DNA from 3 places in the Kocuria sp. WN036 genome. Region 1 is predicted to be linked to each of the others. Evidence: riboswitches for the same ligand, from Rfam matches in the RefSeq annotation. Region 1 holds a riboswitch; each other region holds the start of a gene.

Region 1 (7,425 bases):
GGCCAGGTGCGCCTCCCAGCTGTCGAGGACGTCGTTGATGACCTGCTCGTGGCTCCAGTCCATGACGTCCGTGCCCTGGGAGCCGGTCTCGTTGAAGACCTCCAGGCGGTAGTACAGGTCGGAGTCCGGGTTGGTGCGGAACCCGCCGAAGGCCGGCACGGGTGTGGCCACCGGATAGATCTGGTAGCAGAAGTCCCGGTCCTCGCCCATCCGCACGGTCAGCGTGTGCTCGGACAGGTCCTGGTAGCCGACCACCGAGCTGGTGAGCTCGGCGTCGAGGCCCTGGGCCCGGAACTCCTCGACGACCTCCGCGAGGGCGGGGACGAGCGCCTCGTCCTCGTAGCGGCGCACGGCCTTCGGGCCCGGGAACGAGCCGGTCCGGGAGAGCCGCCGGCGCCAGTGGCTGTCCGGGCCGGGGATGCGGGACGCGGCCGCGGAGCGGCGGGTGGAGCTGCGCCCCTCGCGCTGGGAGCGCTCGGCGCGCAGGGCCTTCCAGAACCCGATCATGACCAGGTACATCACGATCGAGAAGGGCAGGCCGATGATCAGCGTGGCGGCCTGCAGGGTCGGCACCCCGCCCACCAGCAGCATCGCCAGGGTCAGCAGCCCGGTGGCGGCGGCCCAGAAGATGCGCAGCCACTTGGGCCCGTCCTGGGTGGGGTCCTGGATCGTCGAGGTGAACGTCGACATCACGAGCGCGCCCGAGTCGGCGCTCGTGACGTAGAACAGCAGCCCGGCCAGCGAGGCGAGCGCGATGAGCACCGGCGCGCCCGGGTACTGCTCGAGCAGCGAGTAGAACGCCCGCTCGGGGGTGTTCATGGCGGCCTGGCCGAAGGCGTCGTCGCCGCCCGTGACGATCGCCAGGGCGCTGTTGCCGAAGACCGAGACCAGGATGAGGATGAACAGGAACGGCACGGTCAGGGTCGCGATCACGAACTCGCGCAGGGTGCGGCCCCGGGAGATCCGCGCCAGGAACAGGCCGACGAACGGCGCCCAGGCGATCCACCAGGCCCAGAAGAAGAGGGTCCACCCCGCCATCCACTCCGCCGCACCGGTGTAGGCGAACGTCTCCATGGTCATCCCCGGCAGCGAGGAGACGTAGTCGCCGAGGTTCTGCACCGTGGCGTCGAGCAGGAACGAGGTCCGGCCGGCCACGAGCACCCAGACGATCAGCGCCACGGCCATGAGCACGTTGAGCTCGGAGAGCCTGCGGATGCCCTTGTCCACGCCCGAGACGCACGAGGCGGTGGCCATCACCACGGCCACAACGATCAGCCCGATCTGCGCCGCGGTCCCCTCCTCGATCCCGAAGAGCAGGTAGAGGCCGTAGTTGAGCTGCACCACGCCGATGCCCAGCGAGGTGGCCACGCCGAAGATCGTGCCGAGCAGCGCCGCGATGTCCACGACGTCCCCCGTGCGCCCCTGCACCCGCTTGCCGATCAGCGGGTAGAGGGCCGAACGGATGCTCAGGGGCATGTTCCACCGGTAGGCGAAGTAGCCGAAGGCCATGCCCATCAGCGCGTACATCGCCCAGCCCGTGACGCCGTAGTGGAACAGCGTCCACACCACGGCCATGCGGGTGGCCTCGGCCGTCCCGCCCTCCCCGGCGGGCGGGCCGTAGTACTGGGTGACGGGCTCGGCCACGGAGAAGAACAGCAGGTCGATGCCGATGCCGGCGGCGAAGAGCATCGCGGTCCAGGTGAACAGGTTGTACTGCGGCTTCGAGTGGTCGGGGCCCATCTTGATGGTCCCCTCGCGGGAGAACGCCACGACCAGGACGAAGACCGTCACCACCGTGGCGGTGAGGACGTAGAACCAGCCCATGTTGGTCGCGATCCAGCCGACCACGGCGCTGATCACCGCGGAGGCCTGGTCGGGGGCGAGGATCGCCCACAGGGAGAACAGGACGATGGTGATGCCCGAGCCGGCGAAGACCGTCCGGTTCACGGCCGGCCGGGAGCGCCCGGCGGGTGGGGTGCCGCTCTCGGGCGGTGACTGGTGCAGGGCGGAAGTCATGGGACGAGTCCTCCTGGAAGTGGTGATCCGGGTCGGGGAGCACCTGCCGGGTCCAGCGCGGACCGGGCAGGGGCGGGACGTCGTCGTGCCCGCGGACCGGTGCGGCGGCCGAAACCCGCGCCCCGGGGATGCTCAACATCGTGTCACCACCCTTCCGGTTGGTAAAGTTCTTTCTCATGAGCACCTCCTCCCGCGAGCGCATCCTCGACGGCGCCCTCGAGCTGATCCGGGGCGGCGGCACGGTCTCCCTGGCGTCGGCCGCGCGGCAGGCGGGTCTGACCAAGCCCGGGGTGATGTACCACTTCCCCACCAAGGAGGCGCTGATGCTCGCCCTGGTGGACCGGGTGATGGACGGCTGGGACGCGCAGATGGCCCGCCGCCTGCCCGGCCCCCCGGAGCAGGTGCCCGCGGCGGAACGGCTGCGCGCCTACCTCGACTGGTGCCTGTCCGGGGAGGTCGACGAGACCGACCTCGTGATGCTCACCGACCAGCGGCTGCGCGCCACGCTCAAGGAGCGCTGGGTCGCGCGGGTGGAGCCGTGGGTGCACCTGCCCGCGGACCTGCCCGCCGAGCGCCGGAGCCGGCTGCTGGCCGTGCGGCTGCTCGCCGACGGCGTGTGGTTCGCCGACGCCGCGGGCGTCTTCGCCCCCGACCCGCAGGAACGGGCCCGGGTCAGGGCGGTCGCCGACGAGCTCCTGGAGGGCTGAGCCGTGCTGCGCCGGCTGCTGCTGCTCGCCGCCGTGCTCGCCGAGGTGGCGGCCACACTGTCGCTGAAGGCGGCTCTGGACGAGCCCGCCTGGTACGCGCTCGTCGTCGCCGGCTACCTCGCCGCGTTCACCCTCCTGGCGGCCGTGCTGCGCCGCGGCATGCCGGTGGGGGTCGCCTACGGCGTGTGGGCCGCCCTCGGGGTGATGCTCACCGCTCTGTCGGCGGCCGTGGTCTACGGTGAGCGGCTGAGCCCGGCCGTGCTGGCCGGGATCGTGCTGGTCGTGGCCGGCGTGCTCTGCGTGGAGCTCGGCTCCCGCCGCCCCGCCCCCGAGACCGAGGAGGCGGCCTGATGGCCTGGCTCTTCCTCAGTGTCTCGATCCTCACCGAGGTCGCCGGAACCCTGTCCCTGCGGATGGCAGCCCGGGGCCGCCGCCGCTGGTACGCCGCCGTGGCCGTCGGCTACCTGGTGGCGTTCACCTGCCTGAGCCTCGTCCTGGCCGAGGGCATGGCGCTGGGCGTCGCCTACGGCATCTGGTCGGCCTCCGGCGTGGCGCTGACGGCACTGGCCGGCCGGGTCCTGTTCCGCGAGCCGTTCACCTGGGTGACGGCGGCCGGGGTGGCCCTCATCGCCGGCGGAGTGCTCCTCATCGAGCTCGGCGCCCCGCCGGTCTGAGCGGTCCCCGGTGCCGGGCCGGGTCCGGCGCCCCGTCCCGGGTGGTGCGGCGCCGGATCTCGTGTAGAGTAGTCCGCAGTTGTTGAGGTTCGTTTTTGTCTTTCAAGCAGTTCGGCCCACTCGGGTGCAGCAGTTTTTCTGAGAAGACGTTTTCCATGCATCACAACTGTTTTGTTTCTCGAACGTCGGGAAACGTTCATCTCATGAAGGATCAGGTCTCCCATGACTACCGGTATCGTCAAGTGGTTCAACGCTGACAAGGGCTTCGGCTTCATCACCCCCGAGGACGGCTCCAAGGACGTCTTCGCCCACTTCTCCGCGATCAACTCGAACGGCTTCCGCTCGCTGAACGAGAACGACCGCGTCGAGTTCGAGACCCAGGACGGCCCCAAGGGCCCCCAGGCTGCGAACATCAACGTCATCTCCTAAGGATCTTCCGCGGGCTCCGGCCCGTTGATCCTCCAGAACCGTCGTCGGGCTGCGCCCGGCGGCGGTTCTGTCGTCGTACCCGCCGAGCAGCACCGGGAGGAAGCGCCGTGACCGTTCCCGATCCGCTCCCCGCCGCGGAGGAGCCGGAGGACCCCTTCGTGGTGAACCGGGTCTCCGACGCCGAGCTGGACGTCTCCGTGCCGTTCGAGGTCGAGGCCTCCGAGTGGGGATTCGACGGCTCCGCCGACGAGGCCGGCGGCGGCTGGGGCTCGGCGGGGGACTACGGCCTCGAGTGAGCACCCCGCGGGTCCCACCGGCGCTCCGGACGTCACCGTCCTCCCGCACGACGGAGGCCGCAGCCCGACGGGCTGCGGCCTCCGTGCGCTCCTGTCCGCCGGCTATGCCGACAGCGGGAGGGACGAGGGGTGGAGCTTGAAGAACGGGTGCCGTCCGGTCGCCGCGAGGGCTCCGGGAACGAGGAGCTGGCGGTACTTGGCGCACCATTGCGCCGTACCCTCCGTGTGCTCCGCCGCGGCGGCCAGGTCGTCGGCCTCGGGGCTCAGGTACTCCTGCACGTCCCCGTCGGTCGACGTGAGACGGACGAGGTGGAGATCGGGGAGGGCGGTGACGGTCACGTCGATCCACTCCTCGCGCTGGTCGGTGGTGATGGCTGTTCTTTCTTCGGACATGGTCATGTTTTCTCCTGACGTTCTTGCAGGCATCCGATGGCGTTGCCCGCCGCTTCGTCATCCGATCCACCCGGGAACATCGGGTTGGCGCGCAGCGGGTCGGAGCCCCTCCACGGTTCCGCCGGGGATCGTCGATCTCCGGCCGAGGGCGTGGACGCCGCATCTCGAGAAGCAGGTTCAGGCTACCCCGCGGCACCGACACCTCGACAAGCGAGTCGTGAGTTGTGTCACTGAAACGTAATGCGCGGGGCCGTCGCCTGCGCCGTCCCCGGTACTACGGGACCCATTCCAGCGCAACGATGTGTCGTCGAGATGTCCGGGCGGTGACACCCCGGGGAAGGCCTGTGCACAGGAGGGGGCACCGGATCCGGCCGGGTCGCCGCACGCGGACACTGTTCGGCCGATGTGGTTCAATGGGGAGAGCTTCAAGAGACCCGGTCGGCAAGCTCCGACTTGACCGGGCACCAACCCCATGTTCACGGGTGGTTCGGATGACGAAGCGGCTCGCATCGCCGCAGCAGCGGTACCCGGTGCGAGCAAGAGCGCACGAAGGATCCCGGTCATGTCCGACCCCCGCCACTCCGCCGCCCGCACGGGCGCGTTCCCCCAGCCCTCCCACGCCGTCCCGGCCACCGGGGACGGGACCCGCCGCGACCCCGCGCCGAGCGTCCCGGCGATCAGCGTCTCCGCCATGAGCGTCGAGGACTACGCCCGCGTGGTGCAGGTCCGCACCGAGTTCGTGGACTTCCTGCTGGCTCCGGCCCGCGGGGAGCTCGCCGCCGCGGCCTGAGGCCCGCCGCCGTGGACCTCCTCCTGGACCGTTCCGTGCTGCTGGGGGTGCGCACCCCGGAGCGCTGCCCCGAGCTGGCCGAGGTCCTGCGCCGGCACGGACACCGGCGGCTGTTCCTGCCCGCCACGGTGCTCGGGGAGCTGCTCGCCGAGCGGCCCGACGAGACGCTGTGGGCGGAGCAGCTCGAGCTGCGCTTCCCGGGCCGGGTCCTCCCCGCGGACGCCGCCGTGGCCCGGGCGTGGGGAGCGCTGGCCGCGACGGGGGCGGCCGATCCGCTCGCCGGGCTCACCGCGGCCACGGCCCTGGTCCACGGGCTGACCGTGCTGACCGCGGAGCCGGGGCGGTACGCCGGCACCGGGGCGCCCGTGCTGGACGCGTCCCCCGCCCGCCGGTAGCCCTCAGACGGCCCGGCGGTGCCGGCGGCTGCGCCCCTGCCCCTGCGCCGAGAGCGCCACGGCGCGCTCGTAGTGCTCGAGCAGCTGCCCGACCAGCACGTCCCACGTCCGGCCCTGGACCGCCGCGTGCGCCGCGACGCCGAACGCGGCCCGCTTCGCCTCGTCGCCCAGGAGATCCGCCACGTGCCCGCGCAGCGCCCCGAGGTCGCCCGGGGGATAGAGCCAGCCGGTGCGGGACCGGTCCACGAGGTCGAGGGGACCGCCCCGGCCGGTCGCGACCACCGGCACCCCCGAGGCCATGGCCTCCTGGATCGTCTGGCAGAACGTCTCGAACTCGCCGGGGTGGACGAACACGTCGAAGGACGCCATGATGCGCGCCAGGTCGGCACCGCTGCGGCGCCCGGTGAAGTGGGCCTGCGGGAGCCGGCGGCGCAGGGCGTCCTCCTCCGGGCCCGAGCCCACGACCACCAGGCGGGTGCCGGGCAGGTCCGCGACCGCGGAGAGGTCCTCGACCTGCTTCTCCGGGGCGATCCGGCCCACGTAGCCGACGATCCGCCGGCCGCCGCCGACCTCCTCCCGCCACCGCTCGTCCCGGTGCCGGGGGGAGAAGCGGGTGGTGTCCACCCCGCGCCGCCACAGGTGCACGTCCTGGACGCCGTGCTCGGTGAGCTGCCGGACCGCCGCGGTGGACGGCGCGAGCGTGAGCGTGGCGAGGTTGTGCATGGAGCGCACGTGCCCCCACAGGAGCTGCTCGAGGAACGGGGCCCCGTACTTGGCCGCGTAGCCGGGCACGTCGGTCTGGTAGACCGCCACGCACGGCACCCCGAGCTGCTGGGCCGCCAGGATCGCCCGGCGGCCCAGCACGAACGGGGAGGCCACGTGGACCACGTCCGGCCGGAAGCGCTCCAGCTGCCGCCGCACCCGGGCCACGGTCCCGCCGGCCACCCGCACGGCGGGGTAGCCGGTGAGCGGAACGGCGGGCAGCCGGTGCACCGGCACCCCGTCGAGGTCCTCGACGACCTGCTCCGCCGGGCGCCCGAGCGGCGCGGGGTCGTAGGAGGGCGCCACGACCACGACGTCGTGCCCGCCGGCGACCAGCTGCTCGACGACCCGCAGCACCGAGTGGGTGACTCCGTTGAGGTGGGGGAGGAACTGCTCGGCGACCACGGCGACTCTCATGCTCCCGAGCCTGCCGGGGCCGGGCGACCGGACGGCGAGCGGGGCGTGGCCCGCCGGTGAAGGCGCCGTGAAGCCTCGGCCGGGGTGCCGCCCGGGCGTGGGAGGATGGTCGGTGATGAACTCCCAAGGCCTGTCCTCCCCCGCTGCACGCCCGGACCGCCGGGGTGTGCCCATGCCGCTGTGGCTGCAGGGCGTGCTGGAACTCGGCTCCGTGGCCGTGGTGTCCTACCTGCTGGTCCTGCTGACCGTCCTCATGGTGTGGCTCGCCGACGGCTTCGACACCCTCGGCCTGACCGGCGGGTTCGTGCTCTCCGGTCACGTGTGGCTGCTCGCCCACCTCACCCCGCTCCAGGTGGCCCTGGACCCGGGCGCAGGGCTGCCCGCGACCACCGGGACGCTCAACCTCGTCCCGCTCGGGCTCACCCTGGTGCCGTTCGCCCTCTCCTGGCACGCCGGGAGACGGCTGGCCCGCGCCTGCTGGGAGGGCCAGTTCTGGCAGCCGTACCTCAGCGGACTGGCCGCCTACTCCGCGTTCGGCGCCGCCGC
Region 2 (7,425 bases), on a different contig from region 1:
CCCGGCGGACGCGGTCGAGGCCGGCCGCCTCGACAGCACCTCCGTGCGCACCGACGCCGCCGCGCTCGTGGCCTGGCACCGCGACCGGGCCGCGGCGGCGGGCGCCCGGCTGCTCACCGGCGCCCCGGTGACCGCGGCCGAGCCCGACGGCGCCGGCTGGCGGGTCACGGCCGGTCCGCACCGGCTGCGCGCCCGGCAGGTGGTCGTCGGCGCAGGCGCCTGGGCGGACGAGGTGGCGGGCCTGTTCGGCGCGGCCCCGCTGGGCCTGCGCCCGCTGCGGCGCACCGCGGCCCTCGTGCGGCTCGCGAAGCCGCTGGCCCCGGACCACCCCATGGTCGTCGCCGCGGACTCCGGCTGGTACTACCGGCGGGCCGGGAACGGCGCGCTCGTCTCCCCGTCCGAGGCCGTGCCGAGCGAGCCCTGCGACGCGCAGCCGGTGCTCGAGGACGTCGAGGACCTCCTGGGGCGGCTCAACACCGTGACCTCCCTCGGCGCCACGGGGATCGAGCGGGCCTGGACCGGTCTGCGCACCGAGGCCCCGGACGGCGTGCCCGTGTGCGGCGCCGACGCTGACGTCCCGGGGCTCCTGTGGCTGGCCGGCCAGGGTGGCTACGGGTTCCAGACCAGCGCCGCCATGGCCCGGGCGGCCGCGGACGTCCTCCTGGACGGGACGGTGGGCCCGTGGTGCTCCCGGGAGACGGCCGCCGCCCTGGACCCGGGCCGCTTCCGGCGCTGAGCCCCCGGGGGCCGGCGCGGCGGGCGCCGTCGACCGCCGTGCCGTCGGGCGCCGTGCCGCTCGGCCGCGGGGGTCGGCGGGGCAGACCGCGCGCGGGACCCGCCGGCCCGGGTCAGGCGCCGGCGAGGCCCATCCGGTCCAGCACCCAGGCGTACTCCCAGGCCGTGTCCTTCCACTGCGAGTACCGCCCCGAGGCGCCGCCGTGGCCCCCGGCCATCTCGCAGCGCAGCAGCACCGGCTCGCCGGAGGTCGAGGCCTCCCGCAGCGCGGCGACCCACTTGGCGGGCTCCACGTAGAGCACCCGGGTGTCGTTGAGGCTCGTGACCGCGAGGACCGGGGGGTAGGGCAGCGGCCGGACGTTCTCGTAGGGGGAGTAGTCGCGCATGTACCCGTAGACGTGCGCGTCCTCGATGGGGTTGCCCCACTCCTCCCACTCCAGGGCCGTGAGCGGCAGGGACGGGTCGAGGATGGAGGTCAGCGGGTCCACGAACGGCACCGCCGCCAGCGCGCCGCAGTACCGCTCCGGGGCGAGGTTGAGCACCGCGCCCACCAGCAGGCCGCCGGCGGAGCCCCCCATCACCAGGATCCGCCGCTCGTCGACGTCCGGACGGGCGGCGAGGTGCTCGGTGACCGCCACGTAGTCGGTGAACGTGTTCGTCTTGTGCAGCTTCTTGCCGTGCTCGTACCAGGTCCGCCCCAGCTCCCCGCCGCCGCGCACGTGGGCCACGGCCCAGACCACGCCGCGGTCCAGCAGGGACAGCCGGGAGACCGAGAACGCGGGGTCGGTGCTGTGCTCGTAGGAGCCGTAGGCGTACTGCAGCACCGGTGCCGGCACGGAGGGGTCGAGGTCGGCGCGGCGGACCAGGGAGACGGGGATGCGGGTCCCGTCCGCCGCGGTGGCCCAGTCCCGCTCCACCGCGTAGTCGGCGGGGTCGTAGCCGCCGAGCACCGTGGCCTCGCGCCGCAGCAGCGGCTCGGCGGGCAGTGCGCCGTCGCCCCCGGTGGCGCCCGCCACGAAGAGGTCGTAGACGCGCGGGGGCGTCGTGAAGGACGTGTAGGACAGGCGCACCACGGGGGCGTCGTGCTCCGCGGCGGAGACGCTCGCGGTGTAGAGCTCCTCGGCGAAGGCCGGTTCCACGGGGGCGGCCTGGGCGTCAGTGCCCAGCCCGGCGAGCGGGAGCAGCCGGACCCGCAGCGTGGTGTCCGCCCGGACGGAGACCACCAGGTGCGTGGCCGTCACGGCGCAGCCGTTGACGCGGACGGTGTCCGAGGCCGGCACGACGTCGCGCAGGGCCACCTCCGCGACCGGGCGGCCGAGGTCGGCCGGGTCCATGAGGGAGATCCGGGAGTTCGGGGCCTCGTGGTCGTGGGTCAGCAGGATCTGCTCCCGCCCGTCCAGCAGCAGGGGCTCCGCCTCGTAGAGCACCCGGTCGGTGCGGGGCAGCACCACCCGCAGCGGCGCCGCCGGGTCCGCGACCGGCTGGATGAGCTGCTCCGAGAACTCGGAGCACATGGCCTCCACCACGATCCAGCGCCGGTCCGCGGACAGGCCCGCCCCGAGCCACAGGCCGGGGTCGGTCTCCTCGTGGACGACGACGTCCTCGGCCACCGGGGTGCCCAGCTCGTGCCGGCGCAGCTGGTGGGGGCGCCAGGACTCGTCCACCACCGTGTAGTACACGGCGCGCGCGTCCGGGGTGAGGAAGGACCCGTAGAACGTCCCGGGGATCTCGTCGGCGAGCAGCGCCCCCGTGGTGAGGTCCCGGACCCGCAGGGTGAAGCGCTCGTCGCCGGTGACGTCCTCGGCCCAGGCCAGCAGCTCCCCGTCCTCGGAGACGTCGAAGCTGCCCAGGGAGTAGAACTCGTGCTTCGCGGCCTCCGCGTTGGCGTCGAGGAGCACCTGCTCCCCGGCCATGGGGGTGCCGGGCTCGACGACGGGCGGGGTCCAGTCCGCGAGCACGTCACCGGTGGTCACGGCCGGGACCCGGCAGAACACCTGGTGCGCGCCGCCCTCCACGGTGCGGGCGAAGTACCACCAGGCGCCGCGCCGGCTGGGCACGGACAGGTCGGTCTCCTGGGTGCGGTCCTTGATCTCCCCGAAGATCGTCTCCCGCAGGCCCGTGAGGTGGGCGGTGGCGGACTCCGCGTACTCGTTCTCCGCGGTGAGGTGGGCCAGCACCTCGGGGGAGTCCTTGTCCCGCATCCACTCGTACGGGTCGGAGAACACGTGGCCGTGGAAGGCGCGCTCGACGGGCTGCTGGCGGATCTGCGGGGGAAGGACAGTCATGGTCCCCATCCTAGGGAAGACGTCATGGGTGGGGAGGGGGCGGTCCGGTCGGGCCCGGGGGCGCCCGGCGCGGGCTGCGCAGGGCGGCCGGCGGGCCGGTGCCAGAATGGCCGCATGAGCACCCCCGCCCACCTCGCCCCGCGACCGCCCGCCTTCGGCTCCACCCGCGCCGACCTGTGGCTGCAAGTGCTCCTCGTGCTCGGGGTGTCCCTGGGCGCCTCGGCCCTCTGGGCCGCGCTGTCCCTCGCCGAGCACCTGGCGCGCGGACCGCTGTCCGAGGCGCAGGCCACGATGAACCCGCCGCTGAGCCCGCAGCCCCTCATCGACCTGCTGCGCCAGCTCACCGGGATCGCCCTGGACCTGGTGCCGGTGCTGCTCGCGCTCTACCTGCTCGCCGGCTCCGCCGGAGCGCTGGGCACCGTCCGCCGGCGGATCGGCCTCGACGCCCGGATGCCCCTCCCGGACCTGGGCCTCGGCACCGTGCTCTTCCTGCTCATGGGCCTGGGCACGCTGGCGCTCTACGGCGCCGGCCGGGCCCTGGGCGTCACCGCGGAGGTGACCACGTCCGGGCTCGCCGCGCACTGGTGGACGGTGCCCGTGCTGCTGCTCTCGGCCGTGCGCCACGCCCTGGTCGAGGAGGTCGTGGTGGTCGCGTTCCTGACCGACCGGCTGACCCGCATCGGGTGGAGCTGGCCCGTGGTGCTGGTGGTCACGGCCCTGTTCCGCGGCAGCTACCACCTCTACCAGGGGATCGGGCCCTTCCTCGGCAACGTGGTGATGGGCCTCGTCTTCGCGGAGCTCTACCGGCGCACCGGCCGGGTGATGCCCCTCGTCGTCGCGCACTTCCTGCTGGACGCCGTCGGCTTCCTCGGGGCAGCCCGGCTGCTGGGCTGAGCCCGCCCCGCGGTGCCCGGCCTCAGATGGTGACGGCGCCGTCCGGGGTGCTGAACGAGACGGAGAGCACCCCGGGGGTGCCGTCCGGATAGCGCCAGTCGACCTCGAGGTCCTCGAGCGCGGTCTCGACGGGAGCGCCCAGCCACTCGGCGACCCGTTCCGGGGCACCGGCGATGGTCATTCCCGCGAGCCCGACGTCCGTGATCCGCGCCTGGGACGGGTGCATCTCCGGGGCGGAGTCGAAGTGGATCATGAACGGCAGCTGCGGATCGGCGATCAGGCCCTTGACGCCGATCTGGTGCCACTCCAGGCACCGGCCGTCCGGGAACACCCGGTGGCCGGGCACGGAGCGGCGCCCCAGGCGCTGCTCGAAGGGGGCGAGGTCCTCGACCTCCACGACCCAGCCCAGCCAGCCGCCGCCGGCGGCGGACCGGGCCCGCACGGCCTGCCCGAAGGGGGCCTTCTCCGCCGCCGGGTGCTGGAGGACCTCGACGACCTCCACGTACTGGTGGTTCGTGAGCGGCAGGATCATGTTGCGGGTGCCGAAACGGGGGTGCACCCCGCCCTTGACCGGTTCGATCCCAAGCTGGTCGGCGATGCGCTCGGTGGTGGCCTCCAGGCCCTCCGGGCGGCAGGCGTAGGACACGTGATCGACTCTCATGGGCACATCGTGGCACCCTGTGAGTTTCGTCTCCAAATCGGTCCGCGACGCGCCGGGCACCGTGCGGGCGGCACCCCTGCCGCAGCGTCACGCCCGGCCCCGGCTTGACGCCGTGCGGGCCTGATCCGGAGAATGCTGTCCAGGTCATGAGCGCCAGCGTCCAAGCCCCAGCTAGCTGGCCGGCAACCCTCCACCGCGGTGGGGTGCCCTGGGTGAAGACCAGGCTCCTCGCGACCAGCGAGCGAGCAAGCGCGGGTCCCCGGCGCCCGGCCGTTCCCGGCCGCACCGCCTCGGCCGGGACGGGACCCCTGAGATCCACAAGGAGTCCCACGGCATGTCCGATCTCCCCGCTTCCCGCACCGACGCCTCCGCCGCCCGCACCGACGCGGCCGAGCGCCCCACCCCCGAGAACCCCGGGGGCTGGGCCTTCGAGACCCGGCAGATCCACGCGGGGCAGAGCCCCGACCCGGTCACCGGCTCGCGCGCCCTGCCGATCCACCAGACCACGTCCTTCGTCTTCCCCGACGCCCAGGCCGCCGCCGACCGCTTCGCGCTCGCCGAGCTCGGCCCGATCTACACGCGGATCGGCAACCCGACCACGGAGGTCGTGGAGAACCGGATCGCCGCCCTGGAGGGCGGCGTGGGCGCCCTCATGCTCAGCGCGGGGCAGTCGGCGACGACGTTCGCCGTGCTCAACGTCGCCGGCGCGGGGGACCACCTCGTGGCCAGCCCCAGCCTGTACGGCGGGACCTACAACCTCTTCAAGTTCACGCTGCCCAAGCTCGGCATCGAGACCACCTTCGTCTCCGACCCCGACGACCCCGAGGCGTGGCGGCGGGCGGTCCGGCCGAACACGAAGGCCTTCTTCGCCGAGACGATCCCGAACCCGCGCAACGACGTCCTCGACATCGAGACGGTCTCCGGGATCGCCCACGACCACGAGGTCCCGCTCATCGTGGACAACACCGTGGCGACCCCCTACCTCGTCCAGCCCCTGCGCTGGGGCGCGGACGTCGTGGTGCACTCGGCCACCAAGTTCCTCGGCGGGCACGGCACGGCCATCGGCGGCGTGATCGTGGACTCCGGGGCCTTCGACTACGGCCGCTACCCGGACCGCTTCCCCGGTTTCAACCAGCCGGACGAGTCCTACGGCGGTCTCGTCTACGCCGAGGCCCTGGGCGCGGAGGGGCCCTTCGGCGTCAACCTGTCCTACATCCTCAAGGCCAGGGTGCAGCTGCTGCGCGACCTCGGCTCGGCGATCTCCCCGTTCAACGCGTTCCTCATCGAGCAGGGCATCGAGACGCTGTCCCTGCGGATGGAGCGGCACGTGGCCAACGCCGGGACGGTGGCCCGCTGGCTCGAGGCCCGCGAGGACGTGCGCTCGGTGACCTGGGCCGGGCTGGAGTCCTCCCCGTGGCACGGGCGGGCGCAGAAGTACGCGCCCCGGGGCGCCGGGTCGATCCTGGGCTTTGTCCTCGACGGCGGACGGGAGGCCGGGGCCGCCTTCGTGGACGCCCTGACCCTGCACTCGAACGTCGCCAACATCGGCGACGTCCGCTCCCTGGTGATCCACCCCGCGTCCACCACGCACAGCCAGCTCCTGCCCGAGGAGCAGCTGGCCGCCGGCGTGGAGCCCGGCTTCGTGCGCTTGTCCGTGGGTCTGGAGCACATCGACGACATCCTGGCGGACCTGGAGCAGGGCTTCGCAGCGGCCGCGGCCGCGCAGGGAGGACAGGAGTGACCGTGACGGTCGTGAGGGGCTCCGGCGCCGGGACCGCCGTCCGCGAGGACGGCGTGCCGCGGGTCGCCGGGATCGGCGAGCTGGAGCTCGAGTCGGGCTTCCGGCTGCCCGACGTCCGGATCGCCTACGAGACGTGGGGGACGCTCGCCCCGGACGCCTCCAACGCGGTGCTCGTCGAGCACGCCCTCACCGGGGACACCCACGTGGCGGCCGGCCGGGCCCGCCCCGGCGCCCCCGAGGCCGAGCGGCGCGCCGCCGAGAGCGGCGGCTGGTGGGAGGGCCTGATCGGCCCCGGCGCCGCCATCGACACGGACCGGTGGTTCGTGGTCTGCACCAACATCGTGGGCGGCTGCTACGGGTCCACGGGCCCGGCGACCCCCGCGCCGCCGAGCGTGGACCCCGAGGGCCGCCCCTGGGGCTCCCGCTTCCCGCTCATCACCGTCCGGGACTCCGTGCACGCCGAGGCGGCGCTGGCCGACGCCCTCGGCATCGACGCCTGGCGCCTGGTCATCGGCGGCTCCATGGGCGGGGCCCGCGCCCTGGAGTGGGCCGTGACCCACCCGGACCGGGTCCGGGCGTGCGCGGTGGTCGCCGCGTGCGCCCAGTCCAGCGCCGAGCAGCTCGCGTGGGGCCAGGCGCAGAACCTCGCGATCCGCCAGGACCCGCACTTCCGCGGCGGGGACTACTACGACGGCCCGCCGCCCGTCACGGGCCTGGGCCTGGCCCGGCGGATCGCCCACATCACCTACCGCTCGGCCGACGAGCTGCACCACCGGTTCGGGCGCTCGCCGCAGGCCGAGGAGCAGGTCATCGACACGCACGCCGGCGGGCGGGGGCGCTACCAGGTGGAGAGCTACCTCGACCACCAGGCGTCCAAGCTGGCAGGCCGCTTCGACGCCAACAGCTACCTCGCCGTCAACGAGACGCTCATGTCCCACGACGTCGCCCGGGGCCGCGGCACGCTCGAGGAGGCGCTGTCCGTGACCTCGTGCGAGTGGCTCGTGGCGGCGGTGGACTCCGACCGGCTCTACCTGCCCCGCGAGTCCGACGTCCTGGCCGCCGCGCTGCCGGGGGACGTCCGGCGGCACACCCTGACCTCGCCCTCGGGC
Region 3 (7,425 bases), on a different contig from region 1:
CCGATGAAGTGGCCGCCGTCCATCACCACGGAGCGCTCGGCGGGGAGGACGTGCTCGAGGGCGGCGACGACGGCGCGGGGGTTGAGCCGGCCGTCCGGGCCGAACTCGGCCGGGTCCTCGACCGGGGCGGAGCCGCGGAAGGCGTCGGTGGCGACCTCCGGGGCGGCCGCCCGCCAGGTGTTCTCCGGGGCGGCGGCGGAGATCCGGCCGGTGAGTCCCTGGAGGAACGGTCCCAGGTCCGCGCGCACGTAGTCGGTGACCGGGGGCGTGCGGTCCTCGGGCTCGTTGTCGATGCGGATCACCCGGGTGCCCTCGGCGAAGAGCGTGCCGTAGCGCAGCTGGAAGGCGTTCAGCGATGCCCCGGCGACCAGCACGACGTCGGCCTGCCGGGCGAGCTCCAGACGGTGGGCGCGGGTGAAGCCCCCGGCGATGCCCAGGTCCCACGGGGAGCCGAAGACCCCGGTGGCCATGGCGGAGGTCATGAACAGCGCCCCGAGCCGGTCCCCGATCTCGGTGAGCGGGGTGGTGGCCCCGGCCAGGAGCACTCCGCGCCCGGCGAGGATCAGGGGCCTGCTCGCGGCGCGCAGCAGCCCGGCGATGCGGTCGAGGTCCTCGGTGGAGGCGGTGAAGGTGGGCTTGACCGGCAGCGGCTCCAGGACGGTCTGCTTGGTGAGGGGGGCGGTGGCGTGGTCGTAGGGGAGGGCCAGCACCACCGGCTGCACGGTCTGGGCGGCGAGGTCGAAGGCCCGGTGGGTGATCGCGGTCGCGTTGTCCGGGGCCGCGACCAGGGTGGTGACCCCGGCGGCGGCGGCCGCGGTGGTCTGGTCGACGTCGAAGGCCCGCCGCCCGGTGGTCGGGGCGTCGCCGACGACCAGGACCAGGGGGATCCGGGCCAGCCGCGCCTCGGCCAGGGCGGTGTAGGTGTTGGTGAACCCGGCACCGTAGGTGGTCGTGGCGGCCCCGGTCCGCCCGGTGGCCCGGTGGTAGGCGTCGGCCATGGCAACGGTGGCGGACTCGTGCCGGGCGGAGGTGAAGCCGAAGCCGCGGGAGGTCAGCGAGCTGATCAGGTGCGCGTTGCCGTTGCCCATCAGGCCGAACAGGTGGTCGGTGCGCTCGGCGAGCACGTCGGCCACGGCCGTCGAGACCGTGGGGAGCAGGAGGCCGGTGGTCATGGAGGAGTCCTTTCGGCGGGGCTCCGGTGGGAGCCCGGGGTGGGAGCGGGGTGTGCTCGGGGTGCCCGCACGAGCGGAGCCGCCCGCCGGCACCCGTGGGTGCCGGCGGGCGGCTCGGTCCTCGGCCGGGGCGGCGCTCAGTCGCGCTGCTTCTCGGCGGCCTGGGCGGCCGCGAGGATCTCGGCGGCCTCGGGGTGCTCGGCGACGTAGTCCTCGTGCACCTCCTCGACGTGCAGGTCGATCTCCTGGATGTCCTTCGGCACCATCGAGACGGCGATGAAGGAGACGATCGCGATGCCGGCGATGTAGACGCCGATCGTCCAGGACATCCCGGTCTCGTTGAGCAGCAGCTGCGCGATCATCGGGGCGAACGCGCCGCCGATGATGGAGCCGAACGCGTAGCCGATCGAGACGCCCGAGTAGCGCACGCGGGCCGGGAACATCTCGGCGTAGAGCGCCGACTGCGGGCCGTAGGACGGGCCGAGTCCCACGGTGAGGATCACGATCGCCAGGGCGAACAGCGGCAGGGACGCGGTGTCCAGCAGGAACCACATCGGCACGGCCCACAGGATGATGATGGCGTAGCCGATCTGGAAGGTGCGCACGCGCCCGATCCGGTCCGAGATCCAGCCGCCGAACATCGTGAAGACGAGCCAGCCCACGCCGCCGATCAGGGAGGCGATGAGGGTCTGCGAGCGCGGCATGCCCAGCACGTTGGAGCCGTAGGAGGCGAAGAACGCGATCACCAGGTAGCCGGCGGCGTTGTTGGCGGCGAAGATCAGGGCCGCGAGGGTGACCGGCTTCTTGTGGTGCTTGAACAGCTGGCCCAGGGGAGCGGAGGACTCCTTCTTGCGCAGCTGCATCTCCTTGAAGACCGGGGACTCGTCGACGGTCTTGCGGATCAGGTAGCCGACCACGATCAGCACCACGGAGGACAGGAACGGGATGCGCCAGCCCCAGGCCTGGAAGTCCTCGGGGGACATCATCGAGGTGAGGGCGAACATGAAGGACGTGGCGAGCAGCATGCCCAGCGGCACGCCGATCTGCGGGTAGGCGCCGAAGAGCCCGCGCTTGTTCCGCGGGGCGTGCTCCACGGACATCAGGGCCGCGCCGCCCCACTCGCCGCCGGCCGAGAAGCCCTGCATGATGCGCAGGAGCACCAGGAAGATCGGGGCCCAGATGCCGATCGTCGCGTAGGTGGGGAGCATGCCGATCAGCATCGTCGCGGCACCCATGCCCACCAGGGTGAGGACCAGGACGATCTTGCGGCCGTACTTGTCGCCGAGGTGGCCGGCGACCACCGCGCCCAGCGGGCGGAAGAGGAAGCTGATGCCCAGGGAGGCCCACGCGACCACCTGGGCGAGGCCGGCGTTCTCCTCGGACAGCGGCGCGAAGTACAGCGGCGCAAGGACGAAGGCCGCGGCCTGGGCGTAGATGAAGAAGTCGTACCACTCGATGGTGGTGCCCACGAGGGTGCCGGCGAGGACCTTGCGCTCCTCGCGCGACATCTCGTGCCGCCCGGCCGGGGCGGAGGATGGGTGCGCCATGGGATCTCCAGGGAATCGGGGACGGCGACGTCCGCGGCGGAACCGAACGCATCATGACCGAACGTTCGGTATTGCATTGCGATACTACGGGCGGAAGTGACGCCTGTCACCCTCCGGACGGAATAATCAAACCATGTATCACTAATGTGACACAGACCACCGGGGATGGAAACCGCCGGGCCCGGCCCTCGCAGGAGGACCGGGCCCGGCGGCGCGGCAGGGGCGTCGGGGACGCCGGGATGCGGCTCAGCGGTAGAGCCGCTCCGTGGCCAGGCGCGCTCCCTCGACGAGGGACTCGAGCTTGGCCCAGGCGATCTGCGGGTGCAGGCGCCCGCCCAGACCGCAGTCGGTCGACGCGACGACGTTCTCGCGGCCCACGACCGAGGCGAACTGCTCGATCCGGTCGGCCACCAGCTCCGGGTGCTCCACCACGTTCGTCGAGTGGGAGACCACGCCCGGGATGATCACGCGGCCCTCGGGCAGCGCGTGGTCCTTCCAGACCTTCCACTCGTGGGCGTGCCGGGCGGAGGCGCCCTCGAAGGTGTAGCCGCCGGCGTTGATGGTCAGCATCAGGTCCACGAGGTGCTTCAGCTCGAGGTCCGTGGTGTGCGGGCCGTGCCAGGAGCCCCAGCACAGGTGGAAGCGGACCTGCTCCTCGGGGATCCCCCGCAGCGCGTGGTTGAGCGCCTCGACGCGCAGCCGCGTGAACGCCAGGTAGTCCTCGACCGTGGGCTCGGGGTTGATCTGGTCCCAGGACTCCGCGATGGACGGGTCGTCGATCTGCACGGTCAGCCCGGCGTCCGTGATCGCCAGGTACTCCTCGCGCATCGCGTCGGCGCACGCGTAGACGAGCTCCTCGTCGGTCCTGTAGTACTCGTTCGTCACGCGCGCGGCGGAGCCGGGGGAGAGGGCGGCCACGAACCCGGTCTGCGCCCCGGTGGCCGCCATGGCCGCCCGGAGGTTGCGGACGTCCGAGGCCACGGCCTCCTGTCCCGTGTAGGTCAGCGGCCCGGTGATCTTGGGCTGCGTGGTCGAGGAGCGCCCGGTGAGGATGCCCGACGCCGGGTCCTCGTACGCCTCCCGGAAGCGCTCGCGGTCCCGGCGGTCCGGGAAGCTCGTGAGCACGATGTGGCCGGGCGAGGAGCGCCTCTTCTCCGTGGACGCCCACCGGTCCTCGTCGGTCGGGGTGAGCCCTCCGAGGCGGGAGAAAGAGTAGTTCCACCACGCGCCGTAGTCGACCGCGCTGGACATCGTGTGCCCGTACTCGCCGTCGTTGACCACGTCCACGCCGCTCTCGCGCTGCCGGCGCACCACGTCCTCGACGCCCACGGCGAGCTCGTCGGTGAGCTGCTCGAACGTGATGGCGCCCTCGGCGTGCCGCTGGTTGGCCTCGAGCAGCCGCGGGGTCCGCGGCAGGGAGCCCACGTGGGTGGTCTGCACGTGGTCGGTGTTCTGCATGGTCATGCGTGTCCTCCTGAGGGTCTGCGGGAAGGTCGGGGGCCGGTCAGGACCAGAGCCGGCGGGAGGCGAGCTCGGCCCCGCGGGCGAGGGTCTCGAGCTTCGCCGCGGCGATCTGCGGGTGGATCCGCCCGCCCAGGCCGCAGTCGGTCGAGGCGATCACGTTCTCGCGGCCCACCTGGCGGGCGAAGCGCTCGATCCGGTCGGCCACCAGCTCCGGGTGCTCCACCACGTTGGTGGCGTGGGAGACGATCCCCGGGATGATGATCTTGCCCTCAGGCAGCTCGTGGTCCTGCCAGACCTTCCACTCGTGCTCGTGCCGGGCGTTGGCGGCCTCGAAGCTGTAGCCGCCGGCCCTGATGGAGAGCATGAGCTCCACCAGGTGCTCGAACCCGAGGTCCGTGGTGTGCGGGCCGTGCCAGGAGCCCCAGCACAGGTGGAAGCGCACCTGCTCCTCCGGGATGCCCTCGAGGGCGTAGTTGAGGGCCTCGACCCGCTTGCGGGTGAACGCGAGGTAGTCCTCCACGTCGGGCTCGGGATTGACCTGGTCCCAGTTCTCCGCGATGGACGGGTCGTCGATCTGCACGATCAGCCCGGCGTCGGTGATCGCCCGGTACTCCTCGCGCATCACCTCGGCGCAGGCGGTCAGCACCTCGTCCTCGTCCGCGTAGTGGGTGTTCTCCAGCCGCGCGCACGAGCCCGGGGACAGCGCGGCGAGGTAGCCCTCGCTCGCGCCCGTGGCCTGCAGCCCGGCCTTGAGGTTGCGGATGTCCGCCTCCAGCGCCGCGTGGCCCGTGTACTCCAGCTTCCCGGTGATCTTCGGGAACGGCGCCTGCTTGCCCGTGGTGATGCCCGAGGAGGGGTCCGTGTACGCCTCGTGGAAGAGCCGGCGGTCCCGGCGGTCCCCGAAGCTCGTCAGGACCACCCTGCCGGGCGAGGAGCGCTGCGGCTCCTGCTCCCACAGGTCCACGTCGCCGGGGGTGAGGCCCGAGATCCGGGCGAAGACGTAGTGCCACCACGCGCCGTAGTCGACCTCCGCGGCCATGACGTGGCCGTACTCGCCGTCGTTGACCACGTCGATCCCGAGCTCGCGCTGTCGGCGGACCACGTCGACCACCGAGTCCTGCAGGAGCCGGTCGTACTCCGCCTCCGGGACGGCCCCCTTCGCCCGGTTGGCCTCGAGCAGCGCCGGGGTGCGCGGGAGGGACCCGGCGTGGGTCGTGCGGATGCGGTCGGCGCTTCGCAGCATGGGTCGTGCGTCCTTTCCATCGGTCCTGGCGGTAGCACCGGAGGCGGGACGGGGATGCCGTCGCCCGGGTTGCTGCGGCGTCGTCGAGCCAGATCTCTCGGCCGCTCTGGATGGTGACCCTGTCATCCAAGCGCACCCGTGCGCGCTGCGCCATTCGGCGCCCGGATGACGGACATGACGCCGTGTGACGCGACCCGGCGCGCACTCCCGGGAGGAGCTGTCCTTCGCGAACATGGCCTGGATCACATACCGTGGCGGTGATCCGTGCCCCTCACCCCGCGGGCACGACGGACCAGAGGAAGGACCCCCATGTCCCAGACGCCCCAGCAGCAGGACCTCGAGGGCCGCACGGCGCTCGTCACCGGTGGCGCGAGCGGCATCGGCCTGGCCGCCGCCCGGGCCCTCGCCGGCTCCGGCGCGCACGTGGTCGTGGCCGACGTCGACGAGGCCGGGGCGCAGCGCGTCGCGGACGAGCTCGGCGGCCGCGCGTGGGCCGTCGACCTGCTCGACACCGCGGCGCTCGCCGAGCTGAGCCTCGAGGTCGACGTGCTGGTCAACAACGCCGGCATCCAGAAGGTCGCCCCCCTCCAGGAGTTCGACCCCGCGGACTTCCACCGGATCCTGGTGCTGATGCTGGAGTCCCCGTTCCTGCTGGTGCGCGCCGCGCTGCCGCACATGTACGAGCGGGGCTGGGGGCGCGTCATCAACGTCTCCTCCGTGCACGGGCTGCGGGCGTCCCCCTACAAGAGCGCCTACGTCTCGGCGAAGCACGGCCTGGAGGGGCTGTCCAAGACCGTCGCGGTGGAGGGCGCGGCCCACGGGGTGACGAGCAACTGCATCAACCCCGGCTACGTGCGCACCCCGCTCGTCGAGAAGCAGATCGCCGACCAGGCGAGGGTGCACGGGATCCCCGAGTCCGAGGTGGTGGAGCGGATCATGCTCGGCGAGACGCCGATCAAGAAGCTCGTGGACCCGGAGGACGTCGGCAGCCTGGTCGCGTGGCTGGCCGGACCGCACGCGTCCATGGTCACCGGGGCCTCCTACACGATGGACGGCGGCTGGACGGCGCGCTGAGCCCGCCTCGGGCCGCGGCGGCGCACTGCGGCGCCGCGTCCGGACACCCCGGCGGCCCGGACTGACCTGGTGGTCCGGACGGTCCGCCGCCGGTCCGGGTCGCTCAGCGGTGACCCAGCTCCCGGGAGAGCCGGTGGGCCTCCGTGAGCAGGGCCCGGCCCAGGAGCTGCCGGCGCTCGCCGCTGAACCGGGGCTCGATGCCCGTGAGGCTCAGCGCGTAGACCGGCGCGCCCGTCGCGTCGAAGACCGCGGCGGCCATGCCCCAGCTGCCCTCGACGATCAGCCCCGGGTTCACGGCGAAGCCCTCCCGCCGGACGTCCGCGAGCAGCTCCCGGATCCGCTCGGGCGTGTGCAGCGGGCCCCACTCGGCGCGGGCCCCGGCCGTGGCCGCGAGGACCCGGTCCACCTCCGCGTCCGGGAGGTGGGCCAGGACCGCCAGCCCCGCCGAGGCCACGCCGAGCGGCAGCCGCAGCCCCTCGTAGAGGACGTGGGAGCGGATGGGGAAGGCGCCCTCCACGCGCGCCAGGCAGACCGTCTCCAGCCCGCGGCGGACCGAGAGGAACGCACTCTCGCCGGTGGCCTCCGCGAGCCGGCGCAGCGAGGGCCCGGCCAGCTCCCGGATCGGATAGCGGTGGGCCGCCACCGCGCCCAGCACGTACAGCTCGGGGCCCAGCTGCCAGGCCCCGGTCCCGGCGTCGCGGTCCACGAGGCCCTCCTCGGCCAGTCCCGTGAGCAACCGGTGCACAGTGGGGCGGGTCAGCCCGGTCTCGGCGGCGAGCTCCGCCACCGTGCTGCCCCGTTCCCGCCCCGCGACGGCCCGCAGCAGCTGCCCCACCCGGTGGACCACCTGGGTCCCCTGGCCCGTCGTCCGCTCCTGTCCCATGACTCCACTATATGGACAGTCAGGGGACGAATGGCCGGATGC

What was found. Region 1 has a riboswitch for S-adenosylmethionine ahead of CK505_RS09040 (hypothetical protein). Riboswitches for the same ligand answer to the same signal wherever they lie in the genome.
Region 2: another riboswitch for S-adenosylmethionine. It lies ahead of CK505_RS13155 (bifunctional o-acetylhomoserine/o-acetylserine sulfhydrylase); the one in region 1 lies ahead of CK505_RS09040 (hypothetical protein).
Region 3: another riboswitch for S-adenosylmethionine. It lies ahead of CK505_RS00185 (cobalamin-independent methionine synthase II family protein); the one in region 1 lies ahead of CK505_RS09040 (hypothetical protein).

What each region holds. Positions count from the first base shown of each region.
Region 1 covers NZ_NSKF01000011.1:112,190-119,614, forward strand. The annotation lists gene betT (choline BCCT transporter BetT) at 1-2,016, opposite strand, end outside; gene CK505_RS09010 (TetR/AcrR family transcriptional regulator) at 2,193-2,723, shown strand; gene CK505_RS09015 (multidrug efflux SMR transporter) at 2,727-3,074, shown strand; gene CK505_RS09020 (multidrug efflux SMR transporter) at 3,074-3,397, shown strand; gene CK505_RS09025 (cold-shock protein) at 3,620-3,826, shown strand; gene CK505_RS09030 (hypothetical protein) at 3,934-4,122, shown strand; gene CK505_RS09035 (hypothetical protein) at 4,225-4,521, opposite strand; SAM riboswitch class IV at 4,939-5,064, shown strand; gene CK505_RS09040 (hypothetical protein) at 5,078-5,305, shown strand; gene CK505_RS09045 (PIN domain-containing protein) at 5,317-5,700, shown strand; gene CK505_RS09050 (glycosyltransferase family 1 protein) at 5,704-6,879, opposite strand; partial or broken gene CK505_RS09055 (DUF6350 family protein) at 6,995-7,425, shown strand, end outside.
Region 2 covers NZ_NSKF01000021.1:16,281-23,705, forward strand. The annotation lists gene CK505_RS13135 (FAD-binding oxidoreductase) at 1-736, shown strand, start outside; gene CK505_RS13140 (S9 family peptidase) at 849-3,020, opposite strand; gene CK505_RS13145 (CPBP family intramembrane glutamic endopeptidase) at 3,135-3,914, shown strand; gene CK505_RS13150 (VOC family protein) at 3,937-4,575, opposite strand; SAM riboswitch class IV at 4,718-4,833, shown strand; gene CK505_RS13155 (bifunctional o-acetylhomoserine/o-acetylserine sulfhydrylase) at 4,910-6,316, shown strand; gene CK505_RS13160 (homoserine O-acetyltransferase) at 6,328-7,425, shown strand, end outside.
Region 3 covers NZ_NSKF01000001.1:35,803-43,227, reverse strand. The annotation lists gene CK505_RS00200 (thiamine pyrophosphate-binding protein) at 1-1,172, opposite strand, end outside; gene CK505_RS00195 (MFS transporter) at 1,310-2,719, opposite strand; gene CK505_RS00190 (cobalamin-independent methionine synthase II family protein) at 2,966-4,183, opposite strand; gene CK505_RS00185 (cobalamin-independent methionine synthase II family protein) at 4,224-5,426, opposite strand; SAM riboswitch class I at 5,440-5,543, opposite strand; gene CK505_RS00180 (3-hydroxybutyrate dehydrogenase) at 5,736-6,500, shown strand; gene CK505_RS00175 (IclR family transcriptional regulator) at 6,604-7,383, opposite strand.